Regions from separate parts of the Bradyrhizobium sp. GW821-FHT13H06 genome, predicted to be linked through region 3. Evidence: predicted binding sites of a transcription regulator. Region 3 holds the regulator's gene; each other region holds the start of a gene.
The links. Region 3 encodes PhoB, which activates phosphate uptake and scavenging genes when phosphate is short. Its sites were predicted from a motif close to TGTCATNNANCTGTCAT; they were not measured.
Positions count from the first base shown of each region.

Region 1: AC1RQP_RS04795 (RNA degradosome polyphosphate kinase) is a predicted target of PhoB. The motif match lies at 5,411-5,427, and genes of this name have one in related genera.
Region 2: AC1RQP_RS05205 (DUF47 domain-containing protein) is a predicted target of PhoB. The motif match lies at 2,522-2,538, and genes of this name have one in related genera.
Region 4: AC1RQP_RS15000 (DUF2794 domain-containing protein) is a predicted target of PhoB. The motif match lies at 3,616-3,632, and genes of this name have one in related genera.

Region 1 covers NZ_JBXAPN010000001.1:993,687-1,001,120, reverse strand. Annotated here, with positions in the region: gene AC1RQP_RS04810 (response regulator transcription factor) at 1-202, shown strand, start outside; gene AC1RQP_RS04805 (sensor histidine kinase) at 199-1,569, shown strand; gene ppx (exopolyphosphatase) at 1,629-3,131, opposite strand; gene AC1RQP_RS04795 (RNA degradosome polyphosphate kinase) at 3,147-5,336, opposite strand; gene AC1RQP_RS04790 (P-loop NTPase family protein) at 5,491-6,168, opposite strand; gene AC1RQP_RS04785 (CDP-alcohol phosphatidyltransferase family protein) at 6,276-6,818, opposite strand; gene purM (phosphoribosylformylglycinamidine cyclo-ligase) at 6,975-7,434, shown strand, end outside.
Region 2 covers NZ_JBXAPN010000001.1:1,078,553-1,085,986, reverse strand. Annotated here, with positions in the region: gene AC1RQP_RS05220 (ABC transporter substrate-binding protein) at 1-518, shown strand, start outside; gene AC1RQP_RS05215 (branched-chain amino acid ABC transporter permease) at 591-1,454, shown strand; gene AC1RQP_RS05210 (branched-chain amino acid ABC transporter permease) at 1,456-2,424, shown strand; gene AC1RQP_RS05205 (DUF47 domain-containing protein) at 2,580-3,224, shown strand; gene AC1RQP_RS05200 (inorganic phosphate transporter) at 3,294-4,301, shown strand; gene sugE (quaternary ammonium compound efflux SMR transporter SugE) at 4,294-4,608, opposite strand; gene AC1RQP_RS05190 (peptide chain release factor 3) at 4,766-6,388, shown strand; gene AC1RQP_RS05185 (UCP034077 family protein) at 6,554-7,096, shown strand; gene AC1RQP_RS05180 (NnrU family protein) at 7,297-7,434, shown strand, end outside.
Region 3 covers NZ_JBXAPN010000017.1:16,901-24,334, reverse strand. Annotated here, with positions in the region: gene apaG (Co2+/Mg2+ efflux protein ApaG) at 1-106, shown strand, start outside; gene AC1RQP_RS38295 (Hsp33 family molecular chaperone) at 259-1,278, opposite strand; gene argF (ornithine carbamoyltransferase) at 1,420-2,355, opposite strand; gene AC1RQP_RS38285 (aspartate aminotransferase family protein) at 2,355-3,563, opposite strand; gene AC1RQP_RS38280 (GcrA family cell cycle regulator) at 4,022-4,534, shown strand; gene phoB (phosphate regulon transcriptional regulator PhoB) at 4,775-5,482, opposite strand; gene phoU (phosphate signaling complex protein PhoU) at 5,497-6,213, opposite strand; gene pstB (phosphate ABC transporter ATP-binding protein PstB) at 6,225-7,046, opposite strand; gene pstA (phosphate ABC transporter permease PstA) at 7,043-7,434, opposite strand, start outside.
Region 4 covers NZ_JBXAPN010000003.1:533,528-540,961, forward strand. Annotated here, with positions in the region: gene acnA (aconitate hydratase AcnA) at 1-2,098, shown strand, start outside; gene AC1RQP_RS14995 (DUF1223 domain-containing protein) at 2,332-3,108, shown strand; gene AC1RQP_RS15000 (DUF2794 domain-containing protein) at 3,697-4,068, shown strand; gene AC1RQP_RS15005 (GNAT family N-acetyltransferase) at 4,315-4,845, opposite strand; gene AC1RQP_RS15010 (Bax inhibitor-1/YccA family protein) at 5,069-5,860, opposite strand; gene AC1RQP_RS15015 (ABC transporter permease) at 6,131-7,434, opposite strand, start outside.

The DNA.
Region 1 (7,434 bases), on a different contig from region 3:
CCGCCTGATCGCCTTTCTCCTGCACCACCGCGGCCGCGTGGTATCGCAGCAAGAACTCGACGAGAACGTCTATGGCCACGGCGAGGACCACGAGTCGAACGCGCTCGAGGTGCTGGTCGGCCGGGTGCGCAGGAAGCTCGGTGCCGACCTGATCGAGACCAGGCGCGGCTTCGGCTATCTGGTACCGGAGATGCCGCCATGAGCTGGGGCTCGCTGCGGCTGCGACTGGTCGCCGGGGGACTTGTAGCTATCCTGATCGCGCTGACGATTGCCGGCGCGGGGCTGACGCTGCTGTTCGAACGCCACGTCACGCGCACCATCGGCGATGACCTCGACATCTATCTGAAGCAACTCGTCGCGGGTATCGACGCCGATGCGCAGGGCAAGCTGGTGGTGGGCCGGCCGCCGGCCGATCCGCGTTTTGCCGATCCACTCTCAGGCTTGTACTGGCAGGTATCGGACGACGGTGGTCAGGTGCTGCGTTCGCGTTCGCTGTGGGACACGGCGCTGGATCTGCCGCAGGACGAGCCGTCGCCGAGCGAACTGCACCGTCATGTCGTCCCCGGGCCTGCGAACGCACGGCTCCTGGTCAGTGAACGCCGCGTGCTGCTCACCGTCGGCGACCGCCGTACGCCGGTGCGCGTCGTTGTGGCGGCCGATCTCGCTCGGGTGTCAGCCGCCGGCTCGCAATTCGCCATGGAGCTGACGCTGGCGCTCGGCCTGCTGGGGCTGGTGCTGGCGGCGGCCACCTCGATCCAGGTCGGGCTGGGCTTACGTCCGCTCGACGCACTTCGCCGCGGCGTCGCGGAGGTCCGCTCCGGGCAGCGCAAGCATCTGCCCGCCGATGTCCCAGCCGAGGTGACGCCTCTGGTGGAAGAGGTAAACAGCCTGATCGACGCACAGGAACGCGAGATCGAGCGTTCGCGCAGCCGTGCCGCTGACCTGGCGCACGGGCTGAAGACGCCGCTCGCCGCACTCGCAGCCGATGTCGCGCTGTTGCGCCAGCGAGGTGAGCAGGACGTCGCCCAGGCAATCGAAGCCGTCGGCGACACGATGAGCCGTCACGTCGACCGCGAGCTGGCACGCGCCCGGGCGCGGGGGACGGCACGACAGCGCGGCGGAATTTCCACGCCCCTCAGACCGCTCGTCGAGTCCCTGGTGCTTACGCTGGCGCGCACGCCCACTGCGCAGCGGCTCGAATTCAAGATCTGCATAACGGGCGAGCCGAGCGTGCCGCTCGATCGCGCCGATCTGGCCGAAGTGCTCGGCAATCTCCTGGAAAATGCCGCCCGTCACGCCAAGAGCAAGGTGCGCATTGGCGCCGGTGCCACTGCGAATCCGGCGATCTCGGTCGAGGACGACGGGCCGGGAATCGCGTCCGCTGAACGCGCCCGCGTGCTCGAACGCGGTGTAAGGCTCGATGAGCGCGGCGAAGGCGCCGGCCTCGGCCTCGCGATCGTTCAGGACGTGCTCAGTGCCTATGGATGGCAGCTTGTTCTCGCCGATTCCGAACTCGGGGGACTGAAAGCCATCGTCGCGCCGCAGGACAACCAACGCCTCGTTGCGTGACCAGCCTGCTCGTTGTGCGTCCCGACGAACCTCGGGCAGCGTTGCGCTGTTTCTGTTCGTCAGCGCCTCACGATCGAGCCGGCACGGCCGATCAGGCGGGCGAGCTGGCGGAAGCGGCTGCCGACCCGGTCGGCGACGAGGTCGCCGAGCCGGTGCTCGAACACCAGCATCAATTTGCGGCCCTCGCTGCGGAAATGCGTGGCGGGCAGGACGCCCGGACGCGCCGCCGAGATCAGGTGCGCGACGCGGAATGCGGCGCCCAGCAGGCGCGCGCGTTCGAGCTGGGCCGGCGTCAGCAGCTCCTGCATCGTGGTCGGCGGCTGGTTTTCCTCGCTCAGGCCGGCATAGCGATAGAACACGGACAGGCCGACGAAGGCGCGCTCGGTGTGGGTGATCGCGCCGAAATTGGCGTTGACGACGAGGCTGAGCGTCTGCTCGCCGCGATGGTCGGGATGCACGCGCCAGCCGATGTCGGACAGCAGGCACGCGGTGTGGCGCAGGCGGCGGTCCTCTTCGGTCTCTCGCAGCTTCACGACGCGCACGAGGCGGTCGGTCCAGGCGATCAGCTCGCGGGCGTGTTTCGCCGAGCGTGACAGCAACTGGTTCAGCTCCTCGGCCGCGCAGATCAGCCCGTCCTTGTTGCGTTCGGTCTCCGGCAGCTTCTCGTGCAGGAGGCCTTCGCGCACACCGAAGGTCGAGAACACGATGTTCTTCGGCTTTGCAACGCGGATGACGTGCTCGAGCACCAGCGCCGCATAGGTGAGGAGCGGCCGCCGCGCATCGGCGACGATCTCGATGTCGGCGAGCATGTCGGCGGCAGCGAGGCGCCGGAGACGGCGGGAGAAGTCGAGCGCCTCGGCGGCCGAAATCGAATAGCCGTGCATCACCTGGAGCGGATAGCCGCTCTGGATGATGTGGATGCGCGCGAGCGCGCGCCAGGTGCCGCCGACGGCGTAGAAAGTGCGACCGCGGCCCGCGGTGAGCTGCGGCAACTCATCGAGCTCCTCGCGCACGATGCGATCGGCACGCTTGAGCGATTTGTGCGCGAGGTCCTGGAGCGCGAGACCGCCGAGCGGCAGCGTCACGCCGCTGCGAACGCTGTTCCTGCGAACGTCGATCAGCTCGAGCGAGCCGCCGCCGAGGTCGCCGACGATGCCGTCGGGAAGGTGGATGCCGGAGATCACGCCGAGCGCCGACAGCCGAGCCTCGCGCGGACCTGACAGGATCTCGATCTTCACCGCGCAGATGCGCTCGGCCTTGGCGATGAAGTCGGGGCCGTTGGAGGCGTCGCGGCAGGCCGCGGTCGCAATCGCGAACACGCGCCCGACCTGCATCACGCGGCACAATGCGCGGAAGCGCTTGAGCGAGGTCAGCGCCTTGTCGACGGCATCGGGCGCGAGCAGACCCGTGCTCTGCACCTCGCGCCCGAGGCCGCACAGGGTCTTCTCGTTGAAGATCGGGATGAGGCTCCGCGTCAGTCCCTCGTAGACGACGAGACGGACCGAGTTGGAGCCGATGTCGATAACCGCGACGCTCGAGCCGCGCTTGCGCGGCCGCTTCACGTCGCAGATCCCCGATCAGGATTGATGACGTTCGTTCCGGCGCGTGAGACGACGCGGCGAGGATTCCTTGAGCGACTTTCCACGGCCAGACAGACTCGGATTTGTCATGAAGTAGTTGTGGACGTTGAAAGGCTCCTCGCCTTTCGCGGTCTTCATACGCGTTGACGACCCGTCCGGCAACAACTGCCAGCTCTGCTCATTGTCCTTCAGATTGGCGACCATGATCTGTTCGAGAACCTGCTGATGCACCGTTGGATTTTGCAGCGGGCATAGCACCTCGACGCGGCGGTCGAGGTTGCGCGGCATCATGTCGGCGGACGAGATATACACAGCCGCTTTCGCGCTCGGCAGGCCCTGGCCCATGCCGAAGCAGTAGATTCGGCCGTGTTCCAGGAAGCGCCCGATGATCGACTTGACGCGGATGTTCTCCGACAGGCCGGGGATGCCGGGCCTGAGGCAACAGATGCCGCGCACCACGAGCTCGACCTGGACGCCGGCCTGGGAGGCCTCGTAGAGCGCGTCGATGATGTCGGGGTCGACCAGCGCGTTCATCTTCATCCAGACCGCGCCGGTCCAGCCGTGCCGCGCATGCGCGGTCTCGCCTTGAATGTGCTCGATGATGCGCTTGCGCAGCGTCAGCGGCGACACCGCCATCTTCTCGAGGTCGCTGGGCGCGGCATAGCCGGTGATGAAATTGAACACGCGCGCGGCATCGCGGCCGATGGTCGGATCGGAGGTAAAGTAGGAGAGGTCGGTGTAGATGCGCGCGGTGACCGGATGATAGTTGCCGGTGCCGGTATGGACGTAAGTCGTGAGGCTGCCGCCCTCGCGGCGCACCACCATCGAGAGCTTTGCGTGCGTCTTCAATTCGAGGAAGCCGTAGACGACCTGCACGCCGGCGCGTTCGAGATCGCGCGCCCAGCGGATGTTGGCTTCTTCGTCGAACCGCGCCTTCAGCTCGATCAAGGCCGTGACCGATTTGCCGGCTTCGGCCGCTTCCGCGAGCGCACGCACGATCGGCGAGTTGTTGGAGGTGCGGTAGAGCGTCTGCTTGATCGCGACGACATCAGGGTCGCGCGCGGCCTGCTGGAGGAACTGCACCACCACGTCGAAGGATTCGTAGGGGTGATGGACGACGAGGTCCTTCTGCCGGATCGCGGCGAAGATGTCGCCGCCATGCTCGCGCACGCGCTCGGGGTGGCGCGGCACGTAAGGGGTGAATTCGAGGTCAGGCCGGTCGAGCCGCGTGAGCTGGGAGAGCTCGTTCATCGCGAGCACGCCGTCGACCAGGAACACCTCGTCGTCGGCCGCCGACAGCGCATGCTGCACGAAGCTGCGCAGCTCCTCCGGCATCTTGGCGTCGATCTCGAGCCGGATCACCGACCCGCGCCGGCGGCGCTTCAACGCTGTCTCGAACAGGCGGACGAGGTCCTCCGCCTCTTCCTCGATTTCAAGCTCGGAGTCGCGGATGATCCGGAAGGAGCCCTGGCCGTGCAGATTGTAGCCGGGGAACAGGCGGTTGATGAACAGGGCGGTCGCCTGCTCCAGCGAGATCAGGCGCACCGTGCCCTCGGCGGGCAGGCGGATGAAGCGGTCGATCTTGCCGGGCATGCGGATCAGCGCGTTCATCTGCTTGCCGTCGGCGGCGCGCGTGAGCTGGAGCGCGATGGTGAAGCCGAGGCTCGGAATGAACGGGAAGGGGTGGGCCGGATCGATCGCGAGCGGCGTCAGCAGCGGGAAGACGTTGTTGAGGAAATAGTCCTCGATCCAGGTCCGTTCCGACTTGGAGACGTCCTTGCCGTCGACCAGCACGATGCCGACCTCGGCCAGCGCGCTGCGCAGGTCGCGCCAGATCGCCTGCTGGTCCGAGGCGAGCTGGGAGACGGTGCGGTTGATCAGCGCGAGCTGCTCCGACGGCGTCAGGCCGTCCGGGCTGCGCTCGGCAATGCCCTCGCGCACCTGGGCCTTGATGCCGGCGACGCGGACCATGAAGAACTCGTCGAGGTTATTCGCCGAGATCGACAGGAACCGCACCCGCTCCAGCACGGGGTGGCTGGGATTGACCGATTCCTCCAGGACGCGGCGGTTGAAATGCAGCCAGGACAGCTCGCGGTTGATGAACCGTTCGGGACTGGATGCGATCGCCGGAAGGCCCTCGGCCTCCGGAATTTTTTCTTTAATTTCAATGGCTTGCGCAGAGTCCATCAGAAGTCGGTCCATCCTGTCTCGCCTCACTTTGCGACTTATGCGCAAAACCCCGGGGAGCATGTGTTACAGCGATGACGTTTCGATGACATTGATGTTCCGCCGTTCCGCCGCGTCAAGCCGTTGCGGAAGGCGTCGGGGCCCATGGGCCCGATCAGGGGTCCCGGAGCAGTTCGGCGGCGAGCGCCCGGGTCACCGGGCGGCCGAGCCGCAGGGCTTCGCTGTCGAGCAGCTCCACGGCCTGCCGGGCCGCGGCCGAGGATCGCTCCAGGCGGGTGGCGAGATAGCCGACTACGCTCTCGTCCACGGTGAGCTGGCGGTCGGCGCAGAATTTGACGATGAGGCCGCGAAAGAGCTGGTCGTCGGGGGGCAGCAGCGCGACCACTGGAACGGCCCGCAGACGCGAGCGCAGGTCGCGAAGCTCGATCTCCAGCGCGGCCGGCACCTCGCGTCCGGTGAGGAGGACATAGGCGCCGTCCTCGCGGGCGAGGTTCATCAGGTGAAAGAGGGCGCGCTCGTCAAAATCCTTGGCCTTGAGATCCTCGACCACCAGCGCGCCGGTGGCGAGCGCGCCCGGAACGCCTGCCGCGGTCAGCGCATTGGCCGTGGTCGAGCGGGCGCCGGCTTCCTCGGCCCAGATCGCGGCGAGATGGCTCTTGCCGCTTCCTTCGGGGCCGGCCAGCCACATGATCCGGTTCGGCCATTCCGGCCAGCTGTCGATCAGGCCGAGACCGGCCGCATTGGCGGGGCCTTCGAGGAAGTTGTCCCGGCTGAGGCTCTCCGCATGCGGAAGCGCGAACGCCAATTGTCGGGGATGGACGCGGCCTGCCACGCTTGCTTTGCTCCATGCCGGCGCGCCGGCCCGTTTGAAGAGGTTCGACTTGATCGTGCGGGACTTGATCTTGCGAGACTTGGCCTTTTGCGGGGCCGCATCCCGGCTCATTTGGCCTCGATCGTGCTCATGTGCCGCAGCCACTCGACGAGATAGAGCGACACGGAGGAGAGCGTGAAGATCGTGACGAGACCCATCAGGATGATATCATAAGGTGCCGGCTTGAAGCCGAAGGCAAGCGCCGCCAGCACCAGCGCCGCGAACGCCACCTGTGCCACGGTGTTGAGCTTGGACACCATCGATGGCTTCATTTCGACCGGCCGGTCGAACAGCCAGGATACGATCACGGCGGCGACGATCATGATGTCGCGCGAGACCACCAGGATCACGATCCAGCGCGGGATCGCGCCCCAGATGCCGAGCGCCATGTAGATCGAGACCAGCAGTGCCTTGTCCGCGAGCGGATCGAGCAAGGCGCCGAGCTCGCTCGTCATGTTGAAGCGCTTGGCCAAAAAGCCGTCCACGGCATCGCTGATGCCGGCGATCAGGAAGGCGGCGAACGCCACCTCCATTTGGCTCGACACGATGGCCCAGACGATGATCGGGACCAGCATGATGCGGCCCAGGGTAATGATGTTCGGAATACTCACGAAAGCGCTTCCCGGCACCCGGTCTGACCTCGAATCCGGCCCCCGCGGGAGGCTGAACCGGTTGATATCTACATAGTATAGGCAGGAGCGCCATGCGAGCCATTGCGTGTCCCCGGAATTCGACGTAACCAGCCGCAAACCCACTGGAAATCGGGCATGACCGACCGCAAAAACGGCCTCACTTACGCCGATTCAGGCGTCGATATCGACGCGGGCAACCGCCTGGTCGACCTGATCAAGCCGATGGTGCGCGCCACCGCACGGCCGGGCGCCGACGCCGAGATCGGCGGCTTCGGCGGCCTGTTCGACCTCAAGGCGGCCGGCTTCAAGGACCCGGTCCTCGTGGCCGCGACCGACGGTGTCGGCACCAAGGTCAAGATCGCGATCGAGACCGGGCTGCATGGTGGCATCGGCATCGATCTCGTTGCCATGAGCGTCAACGACCTCGTGGTGCAGGGCGCCGAGCCGCTGTTTTTCCTGGACTATTTCGCCTGCGGCAAGCTTGATCCCGAGGCCACCGCCGCGATCGTCGCGGGCGTTGCGGAGGGGTGCCGCGAATCCGGCTGCGCCCTGATCGGCGGCGAGACCGCCGAGATGCCCGGCCTCTACAAGGACG
Region 2 (7,434 bases), on a different contig from region 3:
CGATCAAGCAGGCGGCCGAGTTCGGCATCGGCAAGGGCGGCCAGAAGCTCGCGGCGCTTTTGCTCTTCCTCACCGACGTCAAGGCGATCGGCCTGGAGACGGCGCAGGGACTGAATTTCACCGAGACGTTCTACTGGGACATGAACGACAAGACGCGGGCGTTCTCCAAGCGCTTCGCCGAGAAGATGAAGAACAATGCCCCGCCCACCATGGTGCAGGCCGGGGTCTATGCCGGCGTGCGTCACTATCTCAAGGCCCTCGAAGCGCTCGGCGGCAATTCGCATGACGGTGCCAAGATCGTCGAGAAGATGAAGTCGATGCCGACCGAGGACGACCTGTTCGGCAAGGGCGAGATCCAGCCCAACGGCCGCACCATCCACAACGCCTATCTGTTCGAGGTCAAGAAGCCCTCGGAGTCCAAGGGGCCATGGGACTTCTACAAGCTGGTCGGCACGGTGCCGGGCGACCAGGCTTTCACGCCGCTGGCCGAGAGCAAGTGCGCGCTGTTGAAGAAGTAAGATAACGGCCCGCAGGCCTCGAGGCCTGCGGGCGACTTTCAGGGAACGCCGAAGGGACCGGGTGCGGGATCGATGCAGGCTCTATACGCTCAGCTACTGGTGGGACTGATCAACGGCTCGTTCTACGCGCTGCTCAGTCTCGGGCTTGCCGTGATCTTCGGCATGCTCAACATCATCAATTTCGCCCATGGCGCGCTCTACATGATGGGCGCCTTCGTCGCCTATTTCCTGCTGAACCTCGGCGGGATCAACTACTGGTGGGCGTTGCTGCTCGCGCCCATCATCGTCGGCATCTTCGGCATGATCCTCGAGCGGACCATGCTGCAATGGCTGACCGGGCTCGATCATCTCTACGGCCTGCTGCTGACCTTCGGCATTGCGCTGATCGTGCAGGGCGTGTTCCAGAACTATTTCGGCTCCTCCGGCCTGCCTTACGCCATTCCGGACCAGCTCAAGGGCGGCATGAATCTCGGCTTCATGTTCTTACCCGTCTATCGCGGCTGGGTCGTCGTGTTCTCGCTGGTGGTGTGCCTTGCGACCTGGTTCCTGATCGAGAAGACGCAGCTCGGCGCCTACCTGCGCGCCGCCACCGAAAATCCGACGCTGGTGCGCGCTTTCGGCATCAACGTGCCGCGCATGATCACGCTGACCTACGGTCTCGGCGTCGGCCTTGCCGCGCTCGCCGGCGTGCTCTCGGCGCCGATCAACCAGGTGCGACCGCTGATGGGCGCCGACCTCATCATCGTGGTGTTCGCGGTGGTCGTGATCGGCGGCATGGGATCGATCATGGGCTCCATCATCACCGGCTTCGCGCTCGGTGTGATCGAGGGCTTGACCAAGTATTTCTACCCCGAGGCCTCCAACACCGTCGTGTTCGTGCTGATGGTGCTGGTGCTCTTGGTGAAGCCAACGGGATTGACGGGAAGGGCGGCCTGAGATGACAACCCTGACGGACGACACACTGCCGGTGACCCCTCGCGCGATGCGCGACGAGATGATCGTGTTCGTGGTGATGGCGCTGTTGCTGGCGGCCGTGCCATTCACGGGAGTCTATCCCTTCTTCGTGATGCAGGCGCTGTGCTTTGCGTTGCTTGCCTGCGCCTTCAATCTGCTGATCGGCTACGGCGGCCTGCTGTCCTTCGGCCACGCGATGTTCCTGGGCACGGCGGGCTATTGCAGCGCGCATGCGCTGAAGGTGTGGGCGCTGCCGCCGGAGCTAGGCATCCTCGTCGGCATCGCTGCGGCGTTCGTCCTGTCGATCATCACCGGCTACATCTCGATTCGCCGCCAGGGCATCTATTTCTCGATGATCACGCTGGCGCTGTCGCAGCTCCTGTACTTCATCTATCTCCAGGCCCCATTCACCCACGGCGAGGACGGCATCCAGGGCATCCCGCAGGGGCACATGTTCGGCATCTTCGATCTCTCCAAGCCGACGGTGCTCTATTACGTCGTGCTGGCGGGCTTCCTTGCCGGCTTCCTCCTGATCTTCCGCATCATCAACTCGCCGTTCGGCGAGGTGCTGAAGGCGATCCGCGAGAACGAGCCGCGCGCGATCTCGCTCGGCTACCGCACCGACCAGTACAAGTTCCTGGCCTTCGTCCTGTCGGGCACGCTGGCGGGCTTTGCCGGTTCGCTGAAGGTGTTCGTGGCGCAGAACGCCTCGCTCACCGACGTGCACTGGACGATGTCGGGCGAGGTCGTGCTGATGACGCTGGTCGGTGGCCTCGGCACCATCTTTGGCCCCGTGGTCGGCGCTTTCGTCATCATCGCCATGCAGCAATATCTGGCGGGTTTCGGCCAGTGGGTGACGGTGATCCAGGGCGCGATCTTCGTGATCTGCGTGCTCACCTTCCGCCGCGGCGTCATCGGCGAAATCGCGCATTACTTCCGCAGGTCGCTCTAAGCGATTGATCTTGCATCAATTTCACTGGTGCATGAAAGCGGTGGATGACCCGGCTCCGCGGGCGTGAGATGACACGCGCGCGGATCGAAAATGGTCTATGACAGTTTCATGACAGCCCTCCGGGCCTGACCATTTCCAACCGGTAGCCTATCCCCATGATGCGTTGGTTTCGTGCGTTCCTGCCCAAGGAAGAACGGTTCTTCGACCTGTTCGACCGGCATGCCCAGACGGTGATCCAGGGCGCGATCGCGCTCCAGGGCATGCTCAATGGGGGCGAGGAGACGCCGGTCTATTGCCAGCGCGTCAACCAGTTCGAGAACGACGCCGACAACATCACCCGTGAGGTGCTGACGGCGGTGCGGCGCACCTTCATCACCCCGTTCGACCGCGGCGACATCAAGAACCTCATCACGTCGCTTGACGATGCCATCGACCAGATGCAGCAGACGGCCAAGGCGGTCATGCTGTTCGAGGTCCGTACCTTCGAGCCGCCCATGCGTGAGATCGGCGGGCTCCTGATCGAATGCGCCAATCTGGTCGGGCGTGCGCTGCCGCTGATGCAGTCGATCGGCCCGAACGTCGCCATGCTGACCGCCATTACCGAAGAGCTCGGCAAGCTGGAGGGCCGGGTCGACGATCTCCACGACATCGGCCTGAAGGAGCTGTTCCTGAAGCATCGCGAGGGCAATGCGATGGACTTCATCGTCGGCGTCGAGATCTACGACCACCTCGAGAAGGTGGCCGATCGCTTCGACGACGTCGCGAACGAGATCAACAGCATCGTCATCGAGCAGGTGTAACGCATGATCCGGAAAAGTGTCCTGCGGTTTTCCGCTCAGATCATGCGCAAGGTGTAAGGCAGGGCCGCCGTGGATGCCGCGTTGGGTCTTCCCATCCTGGTCGGCTTGATCGCCGTCGCGCTGCTGTTCGACTTCCTGAACGGCCTGCACGACGCCGCCAATTCGATCGCGACCATCGTCTCGACCCGCGTGTTGCGGCCGCAATTCGCGGTGTTCTGGGCCGCCTTCTTCAATTTCATCGCCTTCATGGTGTTCGGACTGCACGTCGCCCAGACCATCGGCACCGGCATCATCGATCCCGCGGTCGTCGACGCCCAGGTGATCTTCGCAGCGCTCGTCGGCGCGATCGTCTGGAACCTCGTGACCTGGGCGCTCGGCATCCCGTCCTCGTCGTCGCACGCGTTGATCGGCGGCCTCGTCGGCGGCGGCATGGCCAAGGCGGGGATTTCGGCCGCGGTATGGAGCGGCCTGTCCAAGACGGTGCTGGCAATCGTGCTGTCGCCGCTGGTCGGCTTCCTGCTCGCCATGATGCTGGTGGCGATCGTGTCCTGGGCCTCGGTGCGCTCGACGCCGTTCGCGGTCGATCGCGCCTTTCGCATCCTGCAATTCGCCTCCGCCTCGCTCTATTCGCTCGGCCATGGCGGCAACGACGCGCAGAAGACCATGGGCATCATCGCGGTGCTGCTGTATTCGCAGGGTCATCTCGGCAGCGAGTTCTCGGTGCCGTTCTGGGTGGTGCTGTCCTGCCAGGCGGCGATGGCGCTTGGCACGCTGATGGGCGGCTGGCGCATCGTCCGCACCATGGGCCTGCGCATCACGAAATTGACGCCTATGCAGGGCTTTTGCGCCGAAACGGGGGGCGCCGCGACCCTGTTCATGGCGACCTATCTCGGAGTTCCCGTCTCGACCACCCACACCATCACCGGCGCCATCGTCGGCGTCGGCGCCGCCCGCCGCGTCTCGGCGGTCCGCTGGAACGTCGCGAGCTCGATCGTCTATGCCTGGGTGATCACGATCCCGGCCTCGGCCATCGTCGCGGCGCTGACGTGGTGGCTGGTCCAGATCTTCGTCAAGTGACGAGCTTCAGTCCGATGATCCCGGCGACGATCAGGGCGATGCTGGCAAGGCGCATGGCCGTTGCCGGCTCGCCGAACAGGACGATGCCGAGCGTCGCAGTGCCCACCGCGCCGATGCCGGTCCAGACCGCATAGGCGGTTCCGACCGGAAGCGATTTGAGCGCAAGTCCGAGCAGGATGACGCTGCCGGCCATGGCAACCAGGGTGATCACCGACGGCACAAGCTTGGTAAACCCCTCAGTGTATTTCAGGCCAATCGCCCACGTGATCTCGAGAAGGCCGGCGACAAACAGGATGCTCCAGGCCATGACGGCCCTCCATTTCAGGCAGGGTCGTCCCCGCGGCTGAGGTGCTGAGAAACGGAAGGCCGTCCTTCCCGAAAGCCGATATGGGGCTGGCCGAATGGCTCCGCAATCACCAAATGAGGCTTGATCAGGCCCGTTTTCCCTGCCACACGCTCCCGCCATGTCCGACATCGCCATCACCACAGCCGAATCGCCGGCCCGTTCCCCGCTTGCCGCTGAAGTGGCGCGGCGGCGGACCTTTGCGATCATCTCCCACCCTGACGCCGGCAAGACCACGCTGACCGAAAAACTGCTGCTGTTCGGCGGCGCCATCAATCTCGCCGGCCAGGTCAAGGCCAAGGGCGAGCGGCGCAATACGCGTTCGGACTGGATGAAGATCGAGCGCGAACGCGGCATCTCGGTCGTGACCTCGGTGATGACCTTCGAGTTCGAAGGCCTCGTGTTCAACCTCCTGGACACGCCGGGCCACGAGGACTTTTCGGAAGACACCTATCGCACGCTCACCGCGGTCGATTCCGCCGTGATGGTGATCGACGCCGCCAAGGGCATCGAGGCGCGCACCCGGAAGCTGTTCGAGGTGTGTCGCCTGCGCGACATTCCGATCATCACCTTCATCAACAAGATGGACCGCGAGAGCCGCGACGTTTTCGAGCTGCTCGACGAGATCGAGAAGACGCTGGCGCTCGATACCACGCCGATGACCTGGCCGGTCGGTCGCGGCCGCGACTTCCTCGGCACCTATGACGTCGTCAATGGCGGCGTGCGCCTGCTCGAAGGCGGTGGCGCCAAGACCGGTGCGGCGCAGCAGATCGAGATCGAGGAACTCGCCAAGCTCAACGCCAATCTCGACGTCGCTGCCGTGAAGGACGAGCTCGAACTCGTCACCGCGGCGTCAAAGCCGTTCGAGCTCGCGGCGTTCCGCGAAGGTCATCTGACGCCGGTCTATTTCGGCAGCGCGCTGCGCAATTTCGGCGTCGGCGACCTCCTGGAAGGTCTCGGCAAGTTCGCGCCCGAGCCGCGTGCGCAGGACAGCGACCAGCGCAAGGTCGAGGCCACCGATCCGCGCATGAGCGCCTTCGTGTTCAAGATCCAGGCCAACATGGATCCGAACCACCGCGACCGCATCGCCTTCGCTCGTCTGTGCTCCGGCAAGCTCAGCCGCGGCATGAAGGCGAAGCTCGTGCGCACCGGCAAGAGCATGCCGCTGTCGAGCCCGCAATTCTTCTTCGCCCAGGACCGCTCGGTCGCGGACGAAGCCTTCGCAGGTGACGTCGTCGGTATTCCCAACCACGGCACGCTGCGCATCGGCGATACCCTGACGGAAGGGGAAGATTTCAACTTCGTCGGCGTACCGAGCTTCGCTCCGGAAATCGTCCGCCGCGTCCGTCTCACCGACGCGATGAAGGCGAAGAAGCTGAAGGAAGCGCTTCAGCAGATGTCGGAGGAGGGCGTGGTGCAGGTGTTCCGCCCGCGCGACGGCGCGCCGGCGCTGGTCGGCGTGGTCGGGGCGCTCCAGCTCGACGTGCTGAAGGCGCGGCTCGAGGCGGAGTATTCGCTGCCGGTCGAGTTCGAGGTCAGCGAATTTCAGCTGGCGCGCTGGGTCTCCTCGGAGGACCGCAAGAAGCTCGACACCTTCATCGCCGCCAACACCTCCAGCATCGCCGACGACGTCGACGGCGATCCCGTGTATCTCGCCCGGAACGAATTCTATCTCGGCTACACCAGGGAGCGCGCCGAGGGCATCGAGTTCAGCAACGTCAAGGACGTCAAGAAGAAGGGGTAGGGCAGCCACGTCCCTCCGCCGCGCAGCCATACCCTCCGCTACCATGCCCCGGCTTGACCGGGGCATCCAGGAGCGGATTTGAACGCGTATGTGAACGAGCGCAGGCTTGATACACGCGCGGCCAGTGCCACTTTCCATCGGGACGGGTACCGTGGTTTCGTGGTCATGTGGCGCACTCTCCTTGTACTCCTCCTTGTGACAATCCTGCCGGCATCGGCCGATGCATGGCGCCGCCCTCTCGAAGAGGAGCCGTTCTCGTATGAGCCGTGCGGCGGGCCGTTTCAGGGACCTTGCATCACCGAAATTCCATTTCCATTCGGCGAGACTCTCCAGCTCACGGTCGAGAGCGTTCCATCGCAAGCCGACATTGCGAAGTACCGGCGGCCCGATCATGACCTTGATACGATCGGCGATCTCTTCGCCGAGCTGCGTTCGTGCTGGTCACCTCCTCCCGCTGACGATGCGCGGGCGGGCATGCAGATGTCGGTGCGGTTCAGCCTCAACCGGTCGGGCGGTCTGATCGGCCCGCCGCGCATGACATTTGCGACCGCGGGCGTCCCCGCCGACACCCGCGCAACCTATCTCAATGCCATCAACGCATCGTTGAAGGCCTGCCTGCCGCTGAAATTCACCAGCGGCTTTGGCGGCGCGCTGGCGGGCAGGCCGATCGCGATCCGCTATGTCGACAATCGCGAGCTTGCGAAGTAGCACCGCTCTGTCTCCTCATCCTGAGGAGCGCGCACCGCGCGCGTCTCGAAGGATGAAAGGCCCCGCTGTCGCGACAGCCGGGCCTGCATGGTTCGAGACGGCGCTGACGCGCCTCCTCACCATGAGGAGGAAGAGTTGCGACCGCGAGCCAATCGATGATACCTCAGAGGCGGGGGCTGTGGCCAAAAGGGGAGGATGTCGTGGGTCTGCTGGTCATGATCCTGGGGCTTGCGCTGTTTTTTGCGGCGCATGTGTTCACAACCAAACGCGAGATGCGCGCCGAGGCGATCGCAAGGCTGGGCGAGGGGTCCTACAAGATCCTCTATTCGCTCATCTCG
Region 3 (7,434 bases):
CATGACCGGCCGCTACCAGATGGTCAGCGAAACCGGCGAGCGCTTCGAGATCGACGTGCCGACGTTCTCGCTCGACAGTCCCGACAACAAGCGGGTGTTGAACTAGCGCGGTGTCGCAGGGCGGGCAGAGGCGCAGAGCGCCATGCCCACCATTCCGATCGTCGCACGGGACATGGCGGGCACGCTCCACTTTGCCTACCCTGCGATGTCCGAACGTTTGGCGAGCTGCCTCCACATCGTCCTTGCGAGGATGCCGCGTTAGGCGTCTTCCACGCCCGCCTCGTGGGGCGAGAACTGGTACACCGACGAGCAGAACTCGCAGGTGACGACGACCTTGTCGTCCTTGACCATTGCGGCACGATCGTCCGGCGAAAAGCTCTTGAGCATCGAGGCGACCGCATTGCGCGAGCAGGAGCACTGCGCCTTGAGGACCTGCGGATTGAACACGCGCACGCCGCGCTCGTGGAAGAGACGGTAGAGCAGCCGCTCGCCCGAGAGTTCGGGATCGATCAGCTCGACGTCTTCGACGGTCTCGATCAGCGAACGCGCCTCGACCCAGGCGTCGTCTTCGGCGACACTGTGCACTTCGACACCTTCAGGCGCATCGCCGGGATGCAGATCGGCCTGCCGGGCGCGCTCCGGCGCCTTCGGCAGAAACTGCATCAGCATGCCGCCGGCCCGCCAGCGATGCTTGCCGCCGTCGCTCGAGCGCCACTCCTCGCCGACCGCAAGGCGCACGCGCGTCGGGATCTGCTCGGAGCGGAGAAAATATTCGTGCGCGGCGTCTTCCAGGCTGCCGCCGTCGAGCGCAACCAGACCCTGGTAGCGGCTCATGTCGGGGCCCTGGTCGATGGTCATGGCGAGATGGCCGCGGCCGAGCAGCGCGCCAGACTGCATGCCGGCGTCCTTGGCCTCGCCGAGGCGCTCGGCGTCAAAGCGTGCATAGGCGCGCAGGCGATCCGGCGCCATGTAGTCGACGACCAGGAACGACACCGGACCGTCGGTCTGGGCCTGAAGAATGAAGCGACCTTCGAACTTCAGCGCGGTGCCGAGCAACGTCGTCAGCACGATGGCTTCACCGAGCAGCTTGCCGACGGGTGCGGGATAATCGTGCTTGGTCAGGATATCGTCGAGCGCCGGGCCGAGCCGCACCAGCCGCCCGCGCACATCGAGCGCGTCGACCTCGTAAGGCAGCACGGCGTCGTCGATCGGAACCGCCGATGGTGCGCGAACCGGGCCTTCAGGCCCGGTTTTCATGTCAGGGGATTGGGAAACCATGGCGCGTTATCTGGGGTCGGAGGGCTGAAAATGGAAGGGGGCGGCGACCACCACATATTCCGCGATCGCTCCGGACAAGCGAGCGCTGGTCCGGGACGACAGCGGTGCGCGGGGCGACAGCAACGCCACCACACGCCCCCGCTATTTCACCGCGTCGAAGCACCAGGCCAGAATACCCTTCTGCGCGTGCAGGCGGTTCTCGGCCTCGTCGAAAACGACCGATTGCGGACCGTCGATCACGTCATCCGTGACCTCCTCGCCGCGATGGGCCGGCAGGCAGTGCATGAACAGCGCATCGGGCTTGGCCAGCGACATCAGCTTGGCATTGACCTGGTAGGGCTTGAGCACGTTGTGGCGGTGCTCGCCCTCCTTGTCGCCCATCGACACCCAGGTGTCGGTGACGACGCAATCGGCGCCGCGCACGGCGGCTTCCGGATCGGTGCCGAGCACGATCGGCGCGCCTGACGTCTTGATCCAGTCGCGCATTGCCTTCTTCGGCGCGAGCTCCGGAGGTGTTGCGACGTTGAGCTGGAATTTGAAGCGCTCGGCGGCATGTGCCCAGGACGCCAGCACGTTGTTGTCGTCGCCGGTCCAGGCCACCGTCTTGCCCTCGATCGGGCCGCGATGCTCCTCATAGGTCATGAGGTCGGCCATCACCTGGCAGGGATGCGACCGCCGCGTCAGGCCGTTGATCACGGGCACGGTCGCATAGGCCGCAAGCTCCAGGAGCGCCTCGTGATTGAGGATGCGGATCATGATCGCATCGACATAGCGCGACAGCACCCGCGCGGTATCGGCAATGGTCTCGCCGCGACCGAGCTGCATCTCGGCGCCGGTGAGCATGATGGGCTCACCGCCGAGCTGGCGCATGGCGACATCGAACGACACCCGCGTCCGCGTCGAGGGCCGCTCGAAAATCATCGCCAGCGTCTTGCCTTCGAGCGGCCTGACCGGCTGGTGCGCCTTCTGCTTCGCCTTCATGGCGGACGAGGCGGCGAGCATGCTCTTGAGCTCCGACAGCGGCAGCTCGTTGATGTCCAAAAAGTGCTTTGGAGCTTTATTGGGCGTCTTGCTCATCAGCTTGCCGCCCGCTTGGTCTGGCTGGACGAGATCGCAGTGCAGGCGCGTTCGAGCCGCCCGACGCTGTCTTCGATCTCCGCCTCGGTAACGATCAAGGGCGGCAGGAAGCGCACGACGTTGTCGCCGGCTCCGACGGTGAGCAATTTTTCGGCGCGCAGCGCCGCGACGAGATCGCCCGAGGGCACCACGGCCTTGATGCCGATCAGGAGCCCCTCGCCGCGCACCTCGCTGACGACATCGTGATGGCGATCGATCACGGAGGCGAGCTTCTGCTTCAGCAGCAGCGACATTTTCTGCACGTGATCGAAGAAGCCGGGCTTGAGCATGACATCGAGCACGGCGTTGGCAGCCGAGATCGCGAGCGGATTGCCGCCGAAGGTCGAACCGTGCGAGCCCGGCCCCATGCCGCGTGCAGCGTCGGCGGTGGCGAGCACCGCGCCGATCGGGAAACCGCCACCGAGCGCCTTCGCAAGCGACATCACGTCGGGCACGACGCCGGTGCGCTTGTAGGCAAAGAGTTCGCCGGTGCGGCCCATGCCGGTCTGCACCTCGTCGAAGGCGAGCAAGAGGCCGCGCTCGTTGCAGAGCTCGCGCAGTGCCTTCAGGAATGCGGGAGGCGCAGAACGAACGCCGCCCTCGCCCTGGATCGGCTCGATGAGAATACCGGCGGTGTTCGGGCCGATCGCCTTCTTCACGGCTTCCAGATCGCCATGCGGCACCTGGTCGAAGCCGTCCATCGGCGGGCCGAAGCCCTCGAGATATTTTGCAGAACCGGTGGCGGCCAGCGTCGCCAGCGTGCGGCCATGGAAGGCGCCCTCGAATGTGATCATGCGATAGCGCTCAGGATGCCCCTTGGAGAAGTGATGGTGGCGCACCAGCTTGATCACACCTTCAAGCGCCTCGGCGCCGGAATTGCAGAAGAACACGAAGTCCGCAAAACTTTCATTGCACAGACGCGCCGCGAGCTTCTCGCCGTCCGGGCTCTGGAACAGGTTCGACATGTGCCAGAGCTTCGTCGCCTGCTCCTGCAACGCCTTGACCAGCGTGGGATGCGCATGGCCGAGCGCATTCACCGCCACGCCGGAGGTGAAATCGAGATAGCGATCGCCATTGGTCGCGATCAGCCAGCAGCCTTCTCCGCGCTCGAAACCGAGGTCGGCCCTGGCGAAAACGGGGAGCAAATGCGGCGCGGCGCTGTTGGTCATGACGTCACTTGAATGTTGCGGACGGTGTGACGCGTGCATTACGCAACGCACCATTGACCGGCCCGGAAAACGAAACGTGCCGCCTTTTAAGGGCGGCACGTAGCACTATCTTATGCCTGGCAAGACGGGTGTCAATGCCGCCCGGAAAGCCCCGCGAAACGCTGAATCCGTAGTCTTGCGGTGCCGATTTTGCGGGTTTTTCACCACGGAACATGTGGACGCGAGTCGGCGGACTCTTGCGCGGGAGTCACGCCATATTGTAGCGTTTGGACTGTCAGATACGACATCTCGTGCAGCAGTTCTGATCCCTTAAGTCCTCATGTACCGGCGTAAACGTTCGGGCGTCTTGAGCGCGCCCGGCGAGCCTTAAGGGATTCTGGCGGCACGGGTTTTTGAAGGCTTAGGCAATCGCTGCGAAGGCCCCAGGATGGCAGGCGCGCAGCGAGGGAAAGGGTGCAATGACGGTTTTGACCTGGTCCGATGATCGCGTCGAGCAGCTGAAAAAGCTCTGGGAGGCCGGACTTTCGGCCAGCCAGATCGCGGCGGAGCTCGGCAATGTGACCCGCAATGCCGTGATCGGCAAAGTGCACCGGCTCGGCTTGTCCGGCCGCGCCAAGAGCCCTTCATCGGCAGCGCCCCGGCCGCGCAAGGCGCGGCCCGCGCAGCACATGATGCGGGTGACCCGCCCCGTCGCCCGCGGCAACACCGCGCTGGCGCAGGCCTTCGAGGTCGAGGTCGAGGCCGAACCCGTCACCTACGACAATGTGGTGCCGATGAGCCAGCGGCTGTCACTGCTGGAGCTGAACGAGGCGACCTGCCACTGGCCGGTCGGCGATCCCTCGAGCCCGGATTTCTTCTTCTGCGGCGGCAAGGCGCTCTCCGGCCTGCCCTACTGCGCCCAGCATTCGCGCGTGGCGTATCAGCCGGCGGCGGATCGCCGCCGCGCACCGGCGAAGCCGGGCACGCGCTGAGCTCGCGGAATTCTCTGATCAAGACCGCAGCCGTCACACGATGACGGCTCCAGTTGCTCGGTGTCATCCCCGCGAACGCGGGGATCCATAACCACAGGGCGCAATCGTTGCGCGGGATGGTCACTCCGAGTCTTCGCCACACCAGGTCCTGTGGTTATGGATCCCGGGCTCGCGCTACGCGCGCCCCGGGACGACAGCTGAGATTGTGGCCACAGCTGCCAGCAAACAGCTCACCCGACCTTACGCCTGCTCCGCCTTCGCAAACCGATCGTCCAGCGCATAGCCGGCGCCACGGACGGTGCGGATCGGATCCTGCTCGCGGCCGAGATTGAGCAGCTTGCGCAGGCGGCCGATATGGACGTCGACGGTGCGCTCGTCGATGTAGATGTCACGGCCCCAGACGCTGTCGAGCAGCTGCTCGCGCGAGAACACACGGCCGGGATGCTCCAGGAAGAACTCCAGCAGACGATATTCGGTCGGGCCGAGATCGATCGGCCGGCCCGAACGCGCCACGCGGCGCTTGTCGCGGTCGAGCTCGATGTCGCCATAGGCGAGCACGGTGGCGAGCCGCTCGGGGCTGGCGCGCCTGAGCAGACCCTTCACGCGCGCCAGCAGCTCCGGCACCGAGAACGGCTTGACGATGTAATCGTCGGCGCCGGTCGCAAGACCCCGCACCCGCTCGCTCTCCTCGCCGCGCGCGGTGAGCATGATGATCGGCAGCTGCTTGGTCTCGGGCCGGGTGCGCAGCCGCCGGCACAGCTCGATGCCCGACAGGCCCGGCAGCATCCAGTCGAGCACGATCAGATCGGGAATGTGCTCCTTGAGGCGGGTGTCGGCGTCATCGCCGCGCATCACCGTCTCGACGTCATAGCCGTCGCCTTCGAGGTTGTAGCGAAGAAGCTCGGTGAGAGCTTCCTCGTCCTCAACCACCATAATGCGTGCGCCCATGTTGTCGTCGCTCCTTAGGTATTCGGGATCGTCGTGGCGAAGTTCGTCATGTCGCCCTTCGGCCGCTTGTCGGTGATCGCCTGGCCCTCGATCATGTAGAACACGGTCTCGGCGATGTTGGTGGCGTGGTCGCCGATCCGCTCGATGTTCTTGGCGCAGAACATCAAATGGATGCAGAACGAGATGTTGCGCGGATCCTCCATCATGTAGGTGAGGAGTTCGCGGAACAGCGAGGTGCAGATGGCGTCGACTTCCTCGTCGCCCTTCCACACCGCCATCGCTGCCGGCAGATCGTGCGCGGCATAGGCGTCCAGCACCGACTTGACCTGCTGCTGCACGAGGTCGGTCATGTGTTCCAGGCCGCGGAACAGTTTCAGCGGATGAAAATCCGTTTCCAGCGCTGCGACACGCTTGCCCATGTTCTTGGCGAGATCGCCGATGCGCTCGAGATCGGTCGCGACGCGCATGGCCCCGACGATCTCGCGCAGATCAACGGCCATCGGCTGGCGGCGGGCGATGGTGAGCACGGCGCGCTCCTCAATGCGCTTCTGCAGCGTGTCGAGTTCGGCGTCGGTGGCGACGACGCGCTGACCGAGCGTGACGTCGCGGCGGATCAGCGCGTCGACGGAATCGACGATCATGCGCTCGGCGATGCCGCCCATCTCGGCGACCAGGCGCGTGAGTTCCTGGAGGTCGGTATCGAAAGCCTTTGCGGTATGTTCAGAACCCATGTTCCGTCTCCTCAGCCGAACCGGCCGGTGATGTAATCCTGCGTGCGCCGGTCGCTCGGCGACGTGAATATCTTGCTGGTGTCGTCGAACTCGATCAACTCGCCGAGATACATGAAGGCGGTCTTGTCGGAGACGCGCGCCGCCTGCTGCATGTTATGGGTGACGATCGCGATCGTGTAGTTCTCGGACAATTCCTGGATCAGCTCCTCGACCTTGGCGGTCGAGATCGGGTCGAGCGCCGAGCACGGCTCGTCGAACAGGATCACCTCGGGCCGCACCGCGACGGTGCGGGCAATGCAGAGGCGCTGCTGCTGGCCGCCGGAGAGCGACAGGCCGGAGGCGTTGAGCTTGTCCTTGACCTCGTTCCACAGCGCGCCGCCGCGCAACGCCTTCTCCACGCGACCGTCCATCTCGGACTTCGAGATCTTCTCGTAGAGGCGGATGCCGAAGGCGATGTTCTCATAGATCGTCATCGGGAACGGGGTCGGCTTCTGGAACACCATGCCGACCCGGGCGCGCAGCAGATTGAGGTCGAGCTTGGGGTCGAGGATGTTGGTGTGGTCGAGCAACAGCTGGCCGGTGGCGCGCTGGCCCGGATAGAGGTCGTACATCCGGTTGAAGATGCGCAGCAGGGTCGACTTGCCGCAGCCGGACGGGCCGATGAAGGCCGTGACGCGATTGGTGCCGAGCGCCAGATTGATGTTCTTCAGCGCATGGTGCTCACCGTAGTAGAAATTGAGGTTGCGCGCGGTGACCTTGGCAGGCGCCTCGGGCAGCGGCTGCGAGCCGGGATGAACGGTCGGCGCGCTTACGGAAATAGACATTTCACTCATTTTGCGGTCCTCTCGGCACCAAGGATGCGGGCGCCAATGTTCAGGGCAAGCACAGTCAGGGTGATCAGCAGCGCCCCGCTCCAGGCGAGTTGCTTCCAGTAGGCGTAGGGGCTCTGCACGAAGTTGTTGATGGTCACTGGCAGGTTGGCCATCGTCTTGTCCAGGCTCAGGCTGAAGAACTGGTTGGACAGCGCGGTGAACAGCAGCGGTGCGGTTTCGCCGGCGACGCGGGCGGTGGCGAGCAGCACGCCGGTGATGAGGCCGGAGCGCGCCGCACGGTAGGCGATGCGCTTGATCACCAGCGAACGCGGCAGACCGAGCGCGCTGGCGGCTTCACGCAGCGGGTTCGGCACCAGCAGCAGCATGTCCTCCGTGGTGCGCACCACGA
Region 4 (7,434 bases), on a different contig from region 3:
CTTCGAGGTGGCCTATCCCGACTCGCTCGTCGGCACTGATTCGCACACCACTATGGTCAACGGTCTTGCCGTGCTCGGCTGGGGCGTCGGCGGCATCGAGGCGGAAGCCTGCATGCTCGGCCAGCCGCTGTCGATGCTGCTGCCCAACGTCGTCGGCTTCAAGCTGAAGGGCGCGCTGAAGGAAGGCGTCACTGCGACCGACCTCGTGCTGACCGTGACGCAGATGCTGCGCAAGCTCGGCGTGGTCGGCAAGTTCGTCGAGTTCTTCGGCCCGGGCCTCGACCATCTCTCGGTCGCCGACAAGGCCACAATCGCCAACATGGCGCCCGAATATGGCGCGACCTGCGGCTTCTTCCCGGTGGACGCCGCCGCGCTCGACTACCTCAAGACCTCCGGCCGCGCCTCGGCGCGCGTCGCGCTGGTGCAGGCCTATGCCAAGGCGCAGGGCCTGTTCCGCACCGCCAAGTCGCCCGATCCGGTGTTCACGGAAACGCTGACCCTCGACCTCGGCGACGTCGTGCCGTCGATGGCGGGCCCGAAGCGTCCCGAAGGCCGCATCGCGCTGCCGACCGTCGCGGAGGGCTTCTCGCTTGCGCTCGGCAGCGAGTACAAGAAGGCCGACGAGCCCACCAAGCGCTTCCCGGTCGAAGGCAAGAATTTCGATATCGGCCATGGCGACGTCGTGATCGCCGCGATCACCTCCTGCACCAACACCTCGAACCCGAGCGTCTTGATCGGCGCCGGCCTGCTCGCGCGCAACGCCGCGGCGAAGGGCCTCAAGGCCAAGCCGTGGGTGAAGACCTCGCTCGCCCCGGGCAGCCAGGTGGTTGCGGAATATCTCGCCAATTCCGGCCTGCAGCCCCATCTCGACAAGGTCGGCTTCAACCTGGTCGGCTTCGGCTGCACCACCTGCATCGGCAATTCCGGTCCGCTGCCTGAGGAGATCTCGAAGTCGATCAACGACAACGGCGTTGTCGCGGCCGCCGTGCTCTCCGGCAACCGCAACTTCGAGGGCCGCGTCTCGCCGGACGTGCAGGCCAACTATCTGGCCTCGCCGCCGCTGGTCGTTGCCTACGCGCTCGCCGGCAGCGTCACCAAGAACCTTGCCGCCGAGCCGCTCGGCGAGGGCAAGGACGGCAAGCCGGTGTACTTGAAGGACATCTGGCCGACGACGAAGGAGATCAACGCCTTCATGAAGAAGTTCGTGACCGCGTCGATCTTCAAGAAGAAATATGCCGACGTGTTCAAGGGCGACACCAATTGGCGCAAGATCAAGACGGTCGAGAGCGAGACCTATCGCTGGAACATGTCTTCGACCTACGTGCAGAACCCGCCCTATTTCGACGGCATGAAGAAGGAGCCGGAGCCGGTCACCGATATCGTCGAGGCGCGCATCCTCGCCATGTTCGGCGACAAGATCACCACTGACCACATCTCGCCGGCCGGTTCGATCAAGCTGACCTCGCCCGCTGGCAAGTATCTCAGCGAGCACCAGGTGCGTCCGGCCGACTTCAACCAGTACGGCACGCGGCGCGGCAACCATGAAGTGATGATGCGCGGCACCTTCGCCAACATCCGCATCAAGAACTTCATGCTGAAGGGCGCCGACGGCAACATTCCGGAAGGCGGCCTGACCAAGCACTGGCCCGACGGCGAGCAGATGTCGATCTACGACGCCGCGATGAAGTACCAGCAGGAGCAGGTGCCGCTGGTGGTGTTTGCCGGCGCCGAATACGGCAACGGCTCCTCGCGCGACTGGGCGGCGAAGGGCACGCGTCTGCTCGGCGTGCGCGCCGTGATCTGCCAGAGCTTCGAGCGCATCCACCGCTCCAACCTGGTCGGCATGGGCGTGCTGCCGCTGACCTTCGAGGAAGGCACCTCGTGGTCGTCGCTGGGCCTGAAGGGCGACGAGAAGGTCACGCTGCGTGGCCTCGTCGGCGACCTCAAGCCGCGCCAGAAGCTGACCGCGGAGATCGTCTCCGGCGACGGTTCGCTGCAGCGCGTTTCGCTGCTCTGCCGCATCGATACGCTGGACGAACTCGACTACTACCGCAACGGCGGCATCCTGCACTACGTGCTGCGCAAGCTCGCGGCGTAAGCGCGGATTTGTGAACGATGGCTCACTGCGAAGTGAGTAGAAGCCTAAACGAAGGCGGCCTATCAAAGGCCGCCTTCGCGCGTTTGCGGTACGTTTCAGATGGGCTCGCCCGGCGGAAAACCTTCCCTTGGACGGTTGGCTGGACGGACGAATGTACCGTGCCCCGTAAGACTACGGTGACCATCCGGCGATAAGATTCCCCTTCCCACGAGCAATGGTGTGCGGCGTTCGACATGACGACAATGACGGCTTCTCATCCGATTTCGCGCTGGTCCAATGCCCTCTGGACGGGAGCTCTCGGCATCTGCGCGATCGTCGCCGTCATCCGCCCCGCGCAGGCTGATCCCCGCGCCGTTGTTGAATTGTTTACCTCGCAGGGCTGCTCCTCCTGCCCGCCCGCCGACCAGATCATCGGCGATCTCTCGAAAGACCCCTCGATCATCGCGTTGAGCATGCCGATCGACTATTGGGACTATCTCGGCTGGAAAGACACGCTGGCGGACTCGCGCTTCTCTGCACGGCAGCGTGCCTATTCGCGCATGCGCGGCGACCGCGAGGTCTACACGCCGCAGGCCGTCGTCAACGGCTCCACGCATGTCATCGGCAGCGATCGCGCCGGCATCGAGAATGCGATCGGCAAGACCGACAAGGGCACCGGCGTGATGAGCGTGCCGGTGACGATGTCACTGTCGGGCAAGCACATCAACGTCTCGGTGGCCGAAAGCAAGGAGCCCGCGGTCTCGCACGGCGAGGTCTGGATCTGCTCGATCGCCAAGTCGGTGCCGATCGCGATCACCCGCGGCGAGAATCGCGGACAGCAGGTCACCTATCACAACGTGGTGCGCAACCTGCTCAAGGTCGGCGACTGGACCGGCCGTCCGGAAAGCTGGACGGTGCCGATCGAGAACCTCACGCGCGATGGCGTCGACGGCGCGGTGGTCTATGTCCAGGACGGCAGCCGGGAGAAGCCCGGCCCGATGCTTGGTGCGGCCTACACGTCGCTGCATTGAAGGCGCGCTTCGACTCTTCCGACTCGAACACTTTTCAACCCTCATGGTGAGGAGGCGCGTCAGCGCCGTCTCGAACCATGCAGGCCCTGCTCCCGCAGCGTGGCCTTTGATCCTTCGAGACGCCGCGCGTAGAGCGCGGCCCTCAGGATGAGGGGAGAGTGTCTTTCCGGAGATGTTTGGAGAGACCGTCACTCGCCGCGATAGAAACAACACAAACAAAAAAGGACCAACTCGCGTTGGCCCTCCTTGCCGTGCGCACAGACCCGATCCTGTTCGACCCCGGGGGGCTGGGGGCTGAGGAATCCGGAACCGAAAGGACCGGGTCAACGCACAGGACTCTTTATCGCAGTGCAGGGCGGCGGGCGGTGGGCGGAAAAGCGGCGATACTATGATTCCTGCTAACGATCCCGTGACGGTTTGCCGCGACAAAGTTCCACCCCTGCGTGTGCCCTGACTCGCAGCGGATTCGGTGGGTTGAGCCCCCTTGCGGCGCGGAACGGTTGGCGCAATCATGCAATTGTCATGAGCGCGGTTCCGGGGACGGTCTTCGCGGACGCGGTCATGGCGTGCGATGAGGAGGCGCTTCCCATGAGCCTGATGTCGGAGGATGCCGATCCGAGCGAGCAGCGCGCGGCGGCGCGCCCCGCCGCTGCGAATGCGCAGCCGAACCGGGTGACGTTCAACCGGCTCGAGCTGCACCGGATTCTCAATCTCTACGGCCGCATGGTTGCCGACGGCGAATGGCGCGACTACGCCATCGATTTCCTGAAGGACCGCGCCGTGTTCTCGGTCTATCGCCGCGCCTCGGAGGTGCCGATCTATCGCATCGAGAAGGACCCGCGGCTCGCGCGCAAGCAGGGCATGTACAGCGTGATCTCGGCGACCGGGCTGATCCTGCGCCGCGGCCATGAGCTCGAGCGGGTGTTGCTGGTGATCGATCGGAAGCTGGCGGTGGTGTAGCCGTACGAAGGGTGCGTTGGGTGGGCAAAGGCGCAAAGCGCCGTGCCCACGATCTCTCGCCATCGTTACGTTTGGTGGGCAGCTTTCGCTTTGCCCATCCTGCAGCAGCCGTGATGTGCGCGAACTTCGTAGCCCGGATGAGCGAAGCGACATCCGGGTCTTGTCTCGCAGCGTTCCCGGGTATCGCGGAGCCTGTCATCGGGCGGCGCTTTGCGCCGACCCGTTGGCTCACCCGGGCTACAGAACCTACCTCTCCGGCACCGTGCTTGCGCCCTCGCCGAGGTCCCGCTGCATCATCACCGTGTCCAGCCAGCGGCCGAATTTCAGCCCGACATTGGGATGCGTGCCGATCATCTTGAAGCCGGCTTTGGTGTGCACGCCGATCGATCCGGCGTTGGCGGAATCGCCGATCACCGCGATCATCTGGCGAAAACCGCGCGCCTCGCATTCGGTGATCAGCCGTTCCAGCAGCAACGAGCCGACGCCGCGGCGGTGGAAGGAGGGATCGAGATAGATCGAGTTCTCCACCGTGAAGCGGTAGGCCGGCCGCGGCCGGTAGGCGCCGGCATAGGCGTAGCCGGCAATGCTGCCGTCGAGCATGGCGACGAAATAGGGATAGCCGCCGTCGATCAGCGTGCGGTAGCGACGCGTCATCTCGGCGAGGTCGGGCGGCTCCAGCTCGAATGTCGCCGTGCCCTCGCGGACGGCCTGCTGGTAGATGGCGGTGATGGCGGGAAGGTCGGCCTCGGTGGTGGGCCTGATTTCGGGTGCGGACATGGCGCGGAGATTAGAGCGTTCGCACGGAGGCTGGAAGAGCCCCGGCTGCCTCAGCACCCGTCATTGCGAGCGAAGCGAAGCAATCCAGAAATGCATCCGCGGAGGGACTCTGAATTGCCTCGTCGCAAGGGCTCCTCGCAATGACGAGGAGAGGCATGGGTCCACAAACAAAAACCCCGGCCTTTCGGCCGGGGTTCATGTCCGTTCTCTCTCGTCGTTGCGCTTACTCGCGCTGGCCGAGCAGCTGCAGCAGCAGCGTGAACAGGTTGATGAAGTTCAGGTACAGCGACAGCGCGCCGGTGATGGCCGCACGCTCTGCGATGTCACCGCCGGCCGAGGCGTAGCCGTAGATGTAGTCGTTCTTCAGCCGCTGCGTGTCCCAGGCGGTGAGGCCCGAGAACACCAGCACGCCGACCACCGACACGATGAACTGCAGCATCGAGCTGGCCAGGAACAGGTTCACCAGGCTGGCGAGGACGATGCCGATCAGGCCCATGAACAGGAACGAACCCATCCCGGTGAGGTCACGCTTGGTGGTGTAGCCGTACAGGCTCAGCGCACCGAAGGTCGCCGCGGTGATGAAGAATACCCGCACGATCGAGGTGTGCGTGAACACCAGGAAGATCGACGACAGCGAGATGCCCATCAGCGCCGAGAACACCCAGAACAGGATCTGGGCGGTCGAGGGGGCGAGACGGTTGATGCCCGCCGAGATCACGAACACCATCGCGAGCGGCGCGAGCATGAACAGCCACTTCAGGGGGCTGACGAACATGGCGTAGCCGAACGGCGTCAGGAACAGCTTGCCGACGCGGACCGCTTCCGGGGTCGCAACGTCGGTCACGGCGGCCATGTAGACGCCGAGGGCGGCCAGGCCAGTGATGGCCAAGCCGATGGTCATGTAGTTGTAGATGCGCAGCATGTAGGCGCGCAGGCCGGCATCGACCGTCGCGGCGTCAACACGCCCGGCGGCCCTGCCGAAAGGAGAAGCGTAGTTACGGTCTAGGTCCGACATGGTCGAAATCCCGCTGGTTGGCCGGTCCGGCATGAGGGTCGCCATGCCGCCGGTTCGTCAAATTCTATCTCGGATTACCAATCGCTGCCGACTAAATTCTAGCTAACAATCGGGTCTCCGAACCCATCCGATATGTGGGAAACTAACACATTCGGTGCAACCGTCCACGCGCGGCTGAATGTCGCCCTCGGCTACAATCCTGACGGGCGGCCATGGTTAATCGCAGGAATCGTGCGATTCCGCTCCCGCGCGGCGACCCGCTACATTTTGTCACAAATTCCGCAACACCGTCGCGGGCTTTTTGTTCAACGCCAGCAGCGTGCCGGCGAGTCCCAGCCCGACGGTGACCACGAGGGCGGCCGCGACCACGCCGGCCGCGCTGCCGGCCTGCCAGACGAAGCTGAGCGTCATCAGCCGCGTCACGATCATCCAGGCCGCGATGCTGCCAGCGATCACGCCGAACACCGCGGTGGCGAACCCGATCAGGAGGTACTCCAGCGCATAGGCGCCGAGCAGCCGCAGCCGCGTCGCGCCCAGGGTCTTCAGGATCACCGCATCGTAGACCCGGTGGCGGTGGCCGGCTGCGAGCGCCCCGCCCAGCACCAGGATCGCCGAGATCAGGGTGACGGCACTGGCGCCGCGGATCGCCAGCGCCAGGTTGGTCACCACCGAGCCGACCGTCTCCATCACCTCGCGCACGCGCACGCTCGTCACCATCGGATAGGCGTCGGCCACCTGCTTGATGATCTTGCCGTCACCCGCGGCATTGCCGCCGGCCTCGGTCAGGGTTGCGATATGGGTATGTGGGGCGCCCTTGAAGGCGTTCGGCGAGAAGACCAGGACGAAGTTGATGCCGAGCCCTTGCCAGTCGATGGTGCGCAGATTGCCGATTCTCGCCGGGATGTCGCGGCCGAGCACGTTGACCACGATCTCGTCGCCGAGCTTGAGGCCGAGTCCGTCGGCGATCTTCTTCTCCATCGAGACCAGCGGCGGCCCGGAATAGTCGGCGCTCCACCATTCGCCCTCGACTACCTTGGAACCTTTCGGCAGCTCGCCGGTGTAGGTCAGGCCGCGGTCGCTCTGCAGCACCCATTCGGAATCGGTCGTCGGCTTGAGTTCCTCGGCGCGGACGCCGCGCGCGGCGACGATGCGCCCGCGCAGCATCGGCACGTCCTCGACCTTCGCGCCGGGCGCGATCTGGCGCAGATAGAGGTCGAACTGCTCGGCCTGCGCGCTCGGAATGTCGATGAAGAAAAAGGATGGCGCCTGATCGGGCAGAGCTGCGAGGAACTGCCGGCGCAGATTGCCGTCGATCTGGGTGATGGTGACGAGCACGGCGAGCCCGAGCCCCAGCGACAGCACGACCGAAGGCGTCAGCGCGCCGGGCCGGTGGATGTTGGCGATCGCCAGGCGCAGCATCGGCAGCCGCGTCCGCGGCAGCCGCCGCGCGATGGTCATCAGCAGGGCGGCGATGCCGCGCAGCAGGGCGAACACGACCACCGAGGAGGCGACGAATACCGCGGCGATGCGCTTGTCGAAGGAGAGGCCGATCACAACCGCGATGAGCAGGGCGA